DNA from 3 places in the Bacillus shivajii genome. Region 2 is predicted to be linked to each of the others. Evidence: a T-box and tRNA genes for the amino acid it is inferred to sense, from the RefSeq annotation. Region 2 holds a T-box; the other regions hold tRNA genes.
The links. A T-box is a leader RNA that pairs with one kind of tRNA and senses whether it is charged. The one in region 2 lies ahead of tyrS (tyrosine--tRNA ligase), so its partner is inferred to be a tRNA-Tyr.

Region 1: it encodes a tRNA-Tyr, which carries the amino acid that the T-box ahead of tyrS (tyrosine--tRNA ligase) is inferred to sense. The anticodon was not compared.
Region 3: it encodes a tRNA-Tyr, which carries the amino acid that the T-box ahead of tyrS (tyrosine--tRNA ligase) is inferred to sense. The anticodon was not compared.

What each region holds. Positions count from the first base shown of each region.
Region 1 covers NZ_CP084703.1:3,538,741-3,541,973, forward strand. Annotated here, with positions in the region: tRNA gene LGQ02_RS17050 (tRNA-Lys) at 16-91, opposite strand; tRNA gene LGQ02_RS17055 (tRNA-Glu) at 465-539, opposite strand; tRNA gene LGQ02_RS17060 (tRNA-Ser) at 560-650, opposite strand; tRNA gene LGQ02_RS17065 (tRNA-Asn) at 658-732, opposite strand; tRNA gene LGQ02_RS17070 (tRNA-Ile) at 734-810, opposite strand; tRNA gene LGQ02_RS17075 (tRNA-Gly) at 822-895, opposite strand; tRNA gene LGQ02_RS17080 (tRNA-Arg) at 1,149-1,225, opposite strand; tRNA gene LGQ02_RS17085 (tRNA-Gly) at 1,229-1,303, opposite strand; tRNA gene LGQ02_RS17090 (tRNA-Gln) at 1,309-1,383, opposite strand; tRNA gene LGQ02_RS17095 (tRNA-His) at 1,397-1,472, opposite strand; tRNA gene LGQ02_RS17100 (tRNA-Trp) at 1,489-1,562, opposite strand; tRNA gene LGQ02_RS17105 (tRNA-Tyr) at 1,569-1,653, opposite strand; tRNA gene LGQ02_RS17110 (tRNA-Asp) at 1,826-1,901, opposite strand; tRNA gene LGQ02_RS17115 (tRNA-Ser) at 1,911-2,003, opposite strand; tRNA gene LGQ02_RS17120 (tRNA-Met) at 2,013-2,089, opposite strand; tRNA gene LGQ02_RS17125 (tRNA-Ala) at 2,125-2,200, opposite strand; rRNA gene rrf (5S ribosomal RNA) at 2,210-2,326, opposite strand; rRNA gene LGQ02_RS17135 (23S ribosomal RNA) at 2,410-3,233, opposite strand, start outside.
Region 2 covers NZ_CP084703.1:3,261,413-3,264,645, forward strand. Annotated here, with positions in the region: gene tyrS (tyrosine--tRNA ligase) at 67-1,344, opposite strand; T-box leader at 1,405-1,626, opposite strand; gene LGQ02_RS15840 (transglycosylase domain-containing protein) at 1,813-3,233, shown strand, end outside.
Region 3 covers NZ_CP084703.1:3,754,670-3,757,902, reverse strand. Annotated here, with positions in the region: rRNA gene LGQ02_RS18250 (23S ribosomal RNA) at 1-1,091, shown strand, start outside; rRNA gene rrf (5S ribosomal RNA) at 1,160-1,276, shown strand; tRNA gene LGQ02_RS18240 (tRNA-Ala) at 1,326-1,401, shown strand; tRNA gene LGQ02_RS18235 (tRNA-Met) at 1,437-1,513, shown strand; tRNA gene LGQ02_RS18230 (tRNA-Ser) at 1,523-1,615, shown strand; tRNA gene LGQ02_RS18225 (tRNA-Asp) at 1,627-1,702, shown strand; tRNA gene LGQ02_RS18220 (tRNA-Tyr) at 1,873-1,957, shown strand; tRNA gene LGQ02_RS18215 (tRNA-Trp) at 1,964-2,037, shown strand; tRNA gene LGQ02_RS18210 (tRNA-His) at 2,054-2,129, shown strand; tRNA gene LGQ02_RS18205 (tRNA-Gln) at 2,143-2,217, shown strand; tRNA gene LGQ02_RS18200 (tRNA-Gly) at 2,223-2,297, shown strand; tRNA gene LGQ02_RS18195 (tRNA-Cys) at 2,314-2,388, shown strand; tRNA gene LGQ02_RS18190 (tRNA-Leu) at 2,419-2,507, shown strand; tRNA gene LGQ02_RS18185 (tRNA-Arg) at 2,548-2,624, shown strand; tRNA gene LGQ02_RS18180 (tRNA-Pro) at 2,630-2,706, shown strand; tRNA gene LGQ02_RS18175 (tRNA-Gly) at 2,912-2,985, shown strand; tRNA gene LGQ02_RS18170 (tRNA-Ile) at 2,998-3,074, shown strand; tRNA gene LGQ02_RS18165 (tRNA-Asn) at 3,076-3,150, shown strand; tRNA gene LGQ02_RS18160 (tRNA-Glu) at 3,157-3,231, shown strand.

The DNA.
Region 1 (3,233 bases), 280 kb from region 2:
CAAGTCTAAAAAAAATGGTGAGCCATGAAGGACTCGAACCTTCGACCCTCTGATTAAAAGTCAGATGCTCTACCAACTGAGCTAATGGCTCGCAGTATTTGCGATGATGTTATCTCATCAAGCTTACGGACGATGTAACACTTCGTTGTCGTACCTGTTTCTTCCTCTGCTAGCTTGTCTTCGATGCCTAATGCGTCGAAACAACTCGCAGCGGTTTCGTGATGTAAATGCTCGTAACTGAGCTAATGGCTCGCAGTGTTTGCGATGATGATATCTCATGAAGCTTACGGACGATGTAACACTTCGTTGTCGTACCTGTTTCTTCCTCTGCTAGCTTGTCTTCGATGCCTAATGCGTCGAAACAACTCGCAGCGGTTTCGTGATGTAAATGCTCGTAACTGAGCTAATGGCTCGCAGTATTTGCGTTGATGTTTCTTCTAATCTATTCTATTTATTAATGAAAATGGTGACCCGTAGGGGATTCGAACCCCTGTTACCGCCGTGAAAGGGCGGTGTCTTAACCACTTGACCAACGGGCCTTTTTACAATTTAATAATAATGGCGGAGAAGGAGGGATTTGAACCCTCGCGCCGCTTACACGACCTACACCCTTAGCAGGGGCGCCCCTTCAGCCACTTGGGTACTTCTCCATAAAAATGGCTCCACAGGTAGGACTCGAACCTACGACCGATCGGTTAACAGCCGATTGCTCTACCACTGAGCTACTGTGGAATGGTGGGCCTGAGTGGACTCGAACCACCGACCTCACGCTTATCAGGCGTGCGCTCTAACCAGCTGAGCTACAGGCCCATTTAAAAAAATGGAGCGAGTGATGAGAATCGAACTCACGACATCAGCTTGGAAGGCTGAGGTTTTACCACTAAACTACACCCGCATATAATTTTGTTAAGACTTCAATTGCTTACCACGCTCTACCATGTCTCTTCCTCTACTAGCTAAGCTATCGTAGCTGTTTCCGTCGAGACAACTCCAAGAGTTTGTAAACACTGAATATTGAACGTTGCTTCTTCCTCTTCAAGTTTCGCTTCGGAGAATTATCCGTCGAAGCAGCACGCTGCAACTTCAATGATGTATTGCTTTGCGGCTGGAGGTTTTACCACTAAACTACACCCGCATATTTTAAAAAATGGCGCGCCCGAGAGGAGTCGAACCCCTAACCTTTTGATCCGTAGTCAAACGCTCTATCCAATTGAGCTACGGGCGCTTATGGAGCGGAAGACGAGATTCGAACTCGCGACCCCCACCTTGGCAAGGTGGTGTTCTACCACTGAACTACTTCCGCATAAATGGCAGGGCTAGCAGGATTCGAACCTGCGAATCACGGAATCAAAATCCGATGCCTTACCGCTTGGCTATAGCCCTTTAAAATATTATATGGGGCGGCTGATGGGAATCGAACCCACGAATGCCGGAATCACAATCCGGTGCGTTAACCACTTCGCCACAACCGCCACAAGATTTTAAATTTGGCAGGGGTAGTAGGAATCGAACCCACATCAAAGGTTTTGGAGACCTTCGTTTTACCATTAAACTATACCCCTATAAGATGGTGGAGGGGGAGAGATTCGAACTCCCGAACCCTGAGGGAGCGGATTTACAGTCCGCCGCGTTTAGCCACTTCGCTACCCCTCCACGTTTTTCTTGACGATAAACTGCGAATCTCTTCGTCAGCTACGTTCGACTCCATTTATCACGTACAGAAGTACGCTCAAACGTCATCTCACTTGCTTCCTTGACCTTCTTGTTTCTCGTCAAGAAAACAATTTTTTATACTGCGAATCTCTTCGTCAGCTACTAATTTAAATGGCGGTCCCGACGGGAATCGAACCCGCGATCTCCTGCGTGACAGGCAGGCATGTTAACCGCTACACCACGGGACCAGGTAAATATGGCGGAGGAGGAGGGATTCGAACCCCCGCGGGCCGTGAAGCCCCTGTCGGTTTTCAAGACCGATCCCTTCAGCCGGACTTGGGTACTCCTCCGTATAATATTGGTAGCGGCGGAGGGAGTCGAACCCACGACCTCACGGGTATGAACCGTACGCTCTAGCCAGCTGAGCTACACCGCCACAATATAAAAACAAAAATAATGATAAAAATCAATTGGTGGAGCCTAGCGGGATCGAACCGCTGACCTCCTGCGTGCAAAGCAGGCGCTCTCCCAGCTGAGCTAAGGCCCCATATAAAAAGCCCAGCAACGTCCTACTCTCACAGGGGGAGAGCCCCCAACTACCATCGGCGCTGGAGAGCTTAACTTCCGTGTTCGGCATGGGAACGGGTGTGACCTCTCCGCTATCGTCACTGGACTTATGAAATTGAGAAGTATTGTACTCTCAAAACTAGATAACATTTGACTGATGACCTTCGGTCTGAAGGTTAATGTAATACTTTGGTTAAGCCCTCGATCGATTAGTATCTCTCAGCTCCACGTGTTGCCACGCTTCCACATGAGACCTATCAACCTCATCATCTCTGAGGGATCTTACTCACTTGACGTGATGGGAAATCTCATCTTGAGGGGGGCTTCATGCTTAGATGCTTTCAGCACTTATCCCGTCCACACGTAGCTACCCAGCTATGCTCTTGGCAGAACAACTGGTACACCAGCGGTGTGTCCATCCCGGTCCTCTCGTACTAAGGACAGCTCCTCTCAAATTTCCTACGCCCGCGACGGATAGGGACCGAACTGTCTCACGACGTTCTGAACCCAGCTCGCGTACCGCTTTAATGGGCGAACAGCCCAACCCTTGGGACCTACTTCAGCCCCAGGATGCGATGAGCCGACATCGAGGTGCCAAACCTCCCCGTCGATGTGGACTCTTGGGAGAGATTAGCCTGTTATCCCCAGGGTAGCTTTTATCCGTTGAGCGACGGCCCTTCCATACGGTGCCGCCGGATCACTAAGCCCGACTTTCGTCCCTGCTCGACCTGTATGTCTCGCAGTCAAGCTCCCTTATGCCTTTGCACTCTGCGAATGATTTCCAACCATTCTGAGGGAACCTTTGGGCGCCTCCGTTACTTTTTAGGAGGCGACCGCCCCAGTCAAACTGCCCACCTGACACTGTCCCTGAACCGGATCACGGTCCGAGGTTAGAATTCCAGTACAGCCAGGGTAGTATCCCACCGACGCCTCCACCGAAGCTAGCGCTCCGGCTTCCAAGGCTCCTACCTATCCTGTACAAGCTGTACCAAAATCCAATATCAAGCTACAGT
Region 2 (3,233 bases):
CCGTTTCACAACAAAAAAAACCGAAGTAACTACAACTGTTACTTCGGGCTACGAACATAATAATATTTAATTTGCGTAACGAATTAAGAAAAACTTTTTCTTTCCACGACGAATAATTGTAAACTTACCATCGATTTTATCGTCACTACTAATTGTTTTATCCATTTCTTGGCAACGATCCCCATTAATATATACTGCACCATTTTTAATATCTTCACGAGCTTGACGTTTTGAGGGTGAAATGTTTGCTTCAACAAGTAGGTCAATAAGACCTTTCCCCTCTTCTTCAACCGTATGAGAAGGAACGTCTTTAAAACCTTGAAGTACTTCGTCTGCCGAAAGGCTCTTCAAATCTCCTCCACCAAACAATGCAGAAGAAATGTTTTCTGCTTGTTCTAATGCTTTTTCATCGTGAACAAATTTTGTTAGTTCTTCTGCTAATTTTTTCTGAGCTGCTCGTTCATGCGGACGCTCTTGTAATTCAACTTCTAATGCGTCAATTTCATCTTTTGATAAGAATGTGAAGTATCTCAAAAACTTAATGACATCTTGATCATCTGTATTAATTAAGAATTGGTAGAACTCATATGGTGACGTTTTTTCTGGATCGAGCCAGATAGCACCTCCTTCAGTTTTACCAAATTTCGTACCATCTGCTTTTGTTACAAGGGGAATCGTAAATCCGAATGCTTTTTCCTTTTCATCCTCTTCTTCACCATACATTTTACGGATGAGCTCTAGTCCTGCAGTAATATTCCCCCATTGGTCACTGCCGCCAATTTGAAGCTTACATCCTTCATTTTTGTATAGTTCATAAAAATCGTAGGATTGTAGGATCATGTAGCTGAATTCGGTAAATGAAATACCAGAAGTAATTCGAGATTCTACAGAATCTTTCGCCAGCATGTAATTTAACCCAAAGTTTTTCCCGACATCGCGAAGGAAATCAATGACTGACATTGAACCAATCCACTCGTAGTTATTAACAAGTTTCGCTCCACTATTTCCATCAAAGTCTAAAAAGCGAGAAAGCTGTCCTTTGATTTTGTTACTAAATTCTTCAACCGTATTTTCCTCATTTAACGTCCGCTCCGCTTTCTTACCACTTGGGTCGCCAATAAGTCCTGTTGCACCACCAACTAATGCAAGTGGTTTATGACCAGCTAATTGAAAGCGTCTTAGCGTTAAGATCGTTAATAAGTGGCCGATGTGTAAGCTATCTCCGGTTGGATCGAATCCGCAATATAGTGTGACGGATTCCTTTTCGAGTAACTCTGTTAACCCTTCTTCATCTGTCATTTGATTGACTAACCCACGGTATTGTAAATCTTCTAATAATGCCATCTTTCGTCACCTCATATTTAAATATTAAATTAATGAAAAACAAAAAACTCGTTCCCTAAAAGTAGGGACGAGTTGATCGCGGTACCACCCTGATTGGAATAAAAATATTCCCGGCTCGATGAATAACGCCTCATTTCGCGTTCCAGCATAAATTAAATGATTTATGACAGGAAAAGACTCCAAGGAAGTAATTCATTTTACGTCTTTGTTCCGGTTCGCAGCATCCACCGATTCTCTGAGACAGTGAGACGAAAACTACTTTTTCCAATTCAACGTCTAGTGACCTTATTTATTTGTTTAAAATCAGTTATTAATACTTTCTCTAGACCAAGAACACTTATCATTACACATTTTTATCATATTCTTATATTTATTGTCAACTTCTGTTTAAGATTTTACACGTTCATATATATATTCGGACTTTTTGTATGCTATAATATTCATGACTTTTTAGGAGGGTTTTAAAATATGAGTGATCAGAAATATTCATTTCGTAAATTGATAGAAAGAAAAGAGTCGCAAACTGTTTTGAAGGGCGTCAGAGTGACCTCTGGTGTATTTTGGAACTTATTTTTAATATTTTCTATTCTCGGACTCATGGCTCTATTTTTTGTAGGTGGTGCTGGAGCAGGTTATTTCGCATCACTAGTTAAAGATGAACCTATCCGAAGCTATGATGACATGAAACGTGACATATATGACTATGAAGAAGCAACAGAAATCTTCTTTGCAGATGAAATCTATTTAGGTGACTTACCTAGTCCTTTAGAAAGACGTGAAGTCGGTCTAGAAGATGTTTCTGAACATCTAATTAACGCTGTCATTGCAACAGAAGACGAATATTTTTTTGAGCATGACGGAATCGTGCCGAAAGCCTTATTACGAGCAGTCTATCAAGACTTTTCTAATGCATCAACACAAACGGGTGGTAGTACACTCACACAGCAACTTATTAAAAACCAAATTTTAACGAGTGAAGTGACCCATGACCGAAAAGCAGCAGAAATATTACTAGCAATGAGACTTGAAAACTTCTTTGAAAAAAATGAGATACTTGAAGCATACTTAAACGTCGTTCCATTTGGACGAAATGCATCTGGAAGGCAAATAGCAGGTGCTCAATCTGCAGCTCAAGGAATCTTTGATGTAGATGTTTCTGAGTTAAATATTGCACAATCTGCTTTTATAGCCGGTCTACCTCAAAGCCCCTTTGCTTATACACCATTTACATCCCAAGGTGTACAAAAAGAAAGCTTTGATGCAGGATTGAACCGAATGCAAACGGTTTTAAATCGTATGCACTCAGGAGGTTATATTACTGATGAAGAACTAGAAGAAGCACTAGCTTATGACATTCGTGAAAACTTAGCTGAACCACAACCTTCTAGTTTAGATGAGTATCCTTTTATTACTGATGAAGTAAGAAGACGTGCAATAAATAAGTTAATGTATGTATTGATAGAACAAGATGAGATAAACATTGAAGAAATTGAAGATGATGATCAAAGACAACTGCTTATAAACCGTTATCGTGAAGAAGCTCACCGTTCATTACACAGAGATGGATACCGTATTCACACGACGATTAATAAAGACATTTACGATGCACACAACCAAGTCGTTGCAGAATATGAATACTTTGGTCGCACCAAAGAAAAAACCATTACAAACGATGAAGGTGAAGAAGAAACAATCACTTATCTAGAAGAAGCTTCTTCTGTTTTACAAGAAAACCACACTGGAAAAATTATTAGTTTTGTAGCAGGGCGCGACTATGAAAAATTAAATTATAATATCGCCACACAGTCAACTCGACAAACTGGTTCAACAATGAAACCATTATTAACATATGGTGTCGGGTTTGAAACTGGAGCAATTCAGCCGGGTTT
Region 3 (3,233 bases), 490 kb from region 2:
GAAGTATAGGGGCTGACACCTGCCCGGTGCTGGAAGGTTAAGAGGAGGGGTTATCCCATTAGGGAGAAGCTCTGAATTGAAGCCCCAGTAAACGGCGGCCGTAACTATAACGGTCCTAAGGTAGCGAAATTCCTTGTCGGGTAAGTTCCGACCCGCACGAAAGGTGCAACGATTTGGGCACTGTCTCAACGAGAGACCCGGTGAAATTATATTACCTGTGAAGATGCAGGTTACCCGCGACAGGACGGAAAGACCCCATGGAGCTTTACTGTAGCTTGATATTGGATTTTGGTACAGCTTGTACAGGATAGGTAGGAGCCTTGGAAGCCGGAGCGCTAGCTTCGGTGGAGGCGTCGGTGGGATACTACCCTGGCTGTACTGGAATTCTAACCTCGGACCGTGATCCGGTTCAGGGACAGTGTCAGGTGGGCAGTTTGACTGGGGCGGTCGCCTCCTAAAAAGTAACGGAGGCGCCCAAAGGTTCCCTCAGAATGGTTGGAAATCATTCGCAGAGTGCAAAGGCATAAGGGAGCTTGACTGCGAGACATACAGGTCGAGCAGGGACGAAAGTCGGGCTTAGTGATCCGGCGGCACCGTATGGAAGGGCCGTCGCTCAACGGATAAAAGCTACCCTGGGGATAACAGGCTAATCTCTCCCAAGAGTCCACATCGACGGGGAGGTTTGGCACCTCGATGTCGGCTCATCGCATCCTGGGGCTGAAGTAGGTCCCAAGGGTTGGGCTGTTCGCCCATTAAAGCGGTACGCGAGCTGGGTTCAGAACGTCGTGAGACAGTTCGGTCCCTATCCGTCGCGGGCGTAGGAAATTTGAGAGGAGCTGTCCTTAGTACGAGAGGACCGGGATGGACACACCGCTGGTGTACCAGTTGTTCTGCCAAGAGCATAGCTGGGTAGCTACGTGTGGACGGGATAAGTGCTGAAAGCATCTAAGCATGAAGCCCCCCTCAAGATGAGATTTCCCATCACGTCAAGTGAGTAAGATCCCTCAGAGATGATGAGGTTGATAGGTCTCATGTGGAAGCGTGGCAACACGTGGAGCTGAGAGATACTAATCGATCGAGGGCTTAACCAAAGTATTACATTAACCTTCAGACCGAAGGTCGTCAGTCAAATGTTATCTAGTTTTGAAGGAATAAAAAGTCTGGTGGCGATAGCGAAGAGGTCACACCCGTACCCATGCCGAACACGGAAGTTAAGCTCTTCAGCGCCGATGGTAGTTGGGGGCTCTCCCCCTGTGAGAGTAGGACGCTGCCAGGCGAGGGAATGGGGCTAACATAGTTAGTCCCATTAACTTTGTGACATTTTTGGGGCCTTAGCTCAGATGGGAGAGCGCCTGCTTTGCACGCAGGAGGTCAGCGGTTCGATCCCGCTAGGCTCCACCAATTGATTTTTATCATTATCTTTGTTTTTATATTGTGGCGGTGTAGCTCAGCTGGCTAGAGCGTACGGTTCATACCCGTGAGGTCGTGGGTTCGACTCCCTCCGCCGCTACCAATATTATACGGAGGAGTACCCAAGTCCGGCTGAAGGGATCGGTCTTGAAAACCGACAGGGGCTTCACGGCCCGCGGGGGTTCGAATCCCTCCTCCTCCGCCATATATTTACCTGGTCCCGTGGTGTAGCGGTTAACATGCCTGCCTGTCACGCAGGAGATCGCGGGTTCGATTCCCGTCGGGACCGCCATTAAATTTATATTAAACTATTAAAAGATTCGTAGTATAATAATTTGGATTATTGTCTAGAATCAAGAAGGTAAGAAAGCAAGTGAAACAACGTATGAATGCACTTTAGTTCATGGGAAAAATGGAATCATAATTAGCTGACGAAAACAATTGCGGCTTATCCAAAAACGTGGAGGGGTAGCGAAGTGGCTAAACGCGGCGGACTGTAAATCCGCTCCCTCAGGGTTCGGGAGTTCGAATCTCTCCCCCTCCACCATTTTATAGGGGTATAGTTTAATGGTAAAACGAAGGTCTCCAAAACCTTTGATGTGGGTTCGATTCCTACTACCCCTGCCAATTTTTTAATTTTGTGGCGGTTGTGGCGAAGTGGTTAACGCACCGGATTGTGGTTCCGGCATTCGTGGGTTCGATTCCCATCAGCCGCCCCATATCATATATTAAAGGGCTATAGCCAAGCGGTAAGGCATCGGATTTTGATTCCGTGATTCGCAGGTTCGAATCCTGCTAGCCCTGCCATTTATGCGGAAGTAGTTCAGTGGTAGAACACCACCTTGCCAAGGTGGGGGTCGCGAGTTCGAATCTCGTCTTCCGCTCCATAAAAATTTTGAACTTGGCGGCATAGCCAAGTGGTAAGGCATGGGTCTGCAAAACCCTGATTCCCCGGTTCGAATCCGGGTGCCGCCTCCAAAACTTTAAAATTAGTCCTTTATACCTCATGCCGGGGTGGTGGAATTGGCAGACACACAGGACTTAAAATCCTGCGGTAGGTGACTATCGTGCCGGTTCAAGTCCGGCCCTCGGCACCATTTATAAATTCTAATGATTTTTGCGTAGTAAAAATCATTGGCGCCCGTAGCTCAATTGGATAGAGCGTTTGACTACGGATCAAAAGGTTAGGGGTTCGACTCCTCTCGGGCGCGCCATAGAACGGGAAGTAGCTCAGCTTGGCAGAGCACTTGGTTTGGGACCAAGGGGTCGCAGGTTCAAATCCTGTCTTCCCGACCATTTGAAATATGTACAAGGATAAAATTAGTAACCTTAATAGGTTTATATGCGGGTGTAGTTTAGTGGTAAAACCTCAGCCACGAGCAACAACATCGTCGAAATATCTACGAGTTGTCTCGACGGAAACAGCTACGATAGCTTAGCTAGTAGAGGAAGAGACATGGTAGAGCGTGGTAAGCAATTGAAGTCTTAACAAAAATCATACGCGGGTGTAGTTTAGTGGTAAAACCTCAGCCTTCCAAGCTGATGTCGTGAGTTCGATTCTCATCACCCGCTCCATTTTTTTAAAATGGGCCTGTAGCTCAGCTGGTTAGAGCGCACGCCTGATAAGCGTGAGGTCGGTGGTTCGAGTCCACTCAGGCCCACCATTCCACAGTAGCTCAGTGGTAGAGCAATCGGCTGTTAACCGATCGGTCGTAGGTTCGAGTCCTACCTGTGGAGCCATATTGTGGCCCGTTGGTCAAGTGGTTAAGACACCGCCCTTTCACGGCGGTAACAGGGGTTCGAATCCCCTACGGGTCACCATT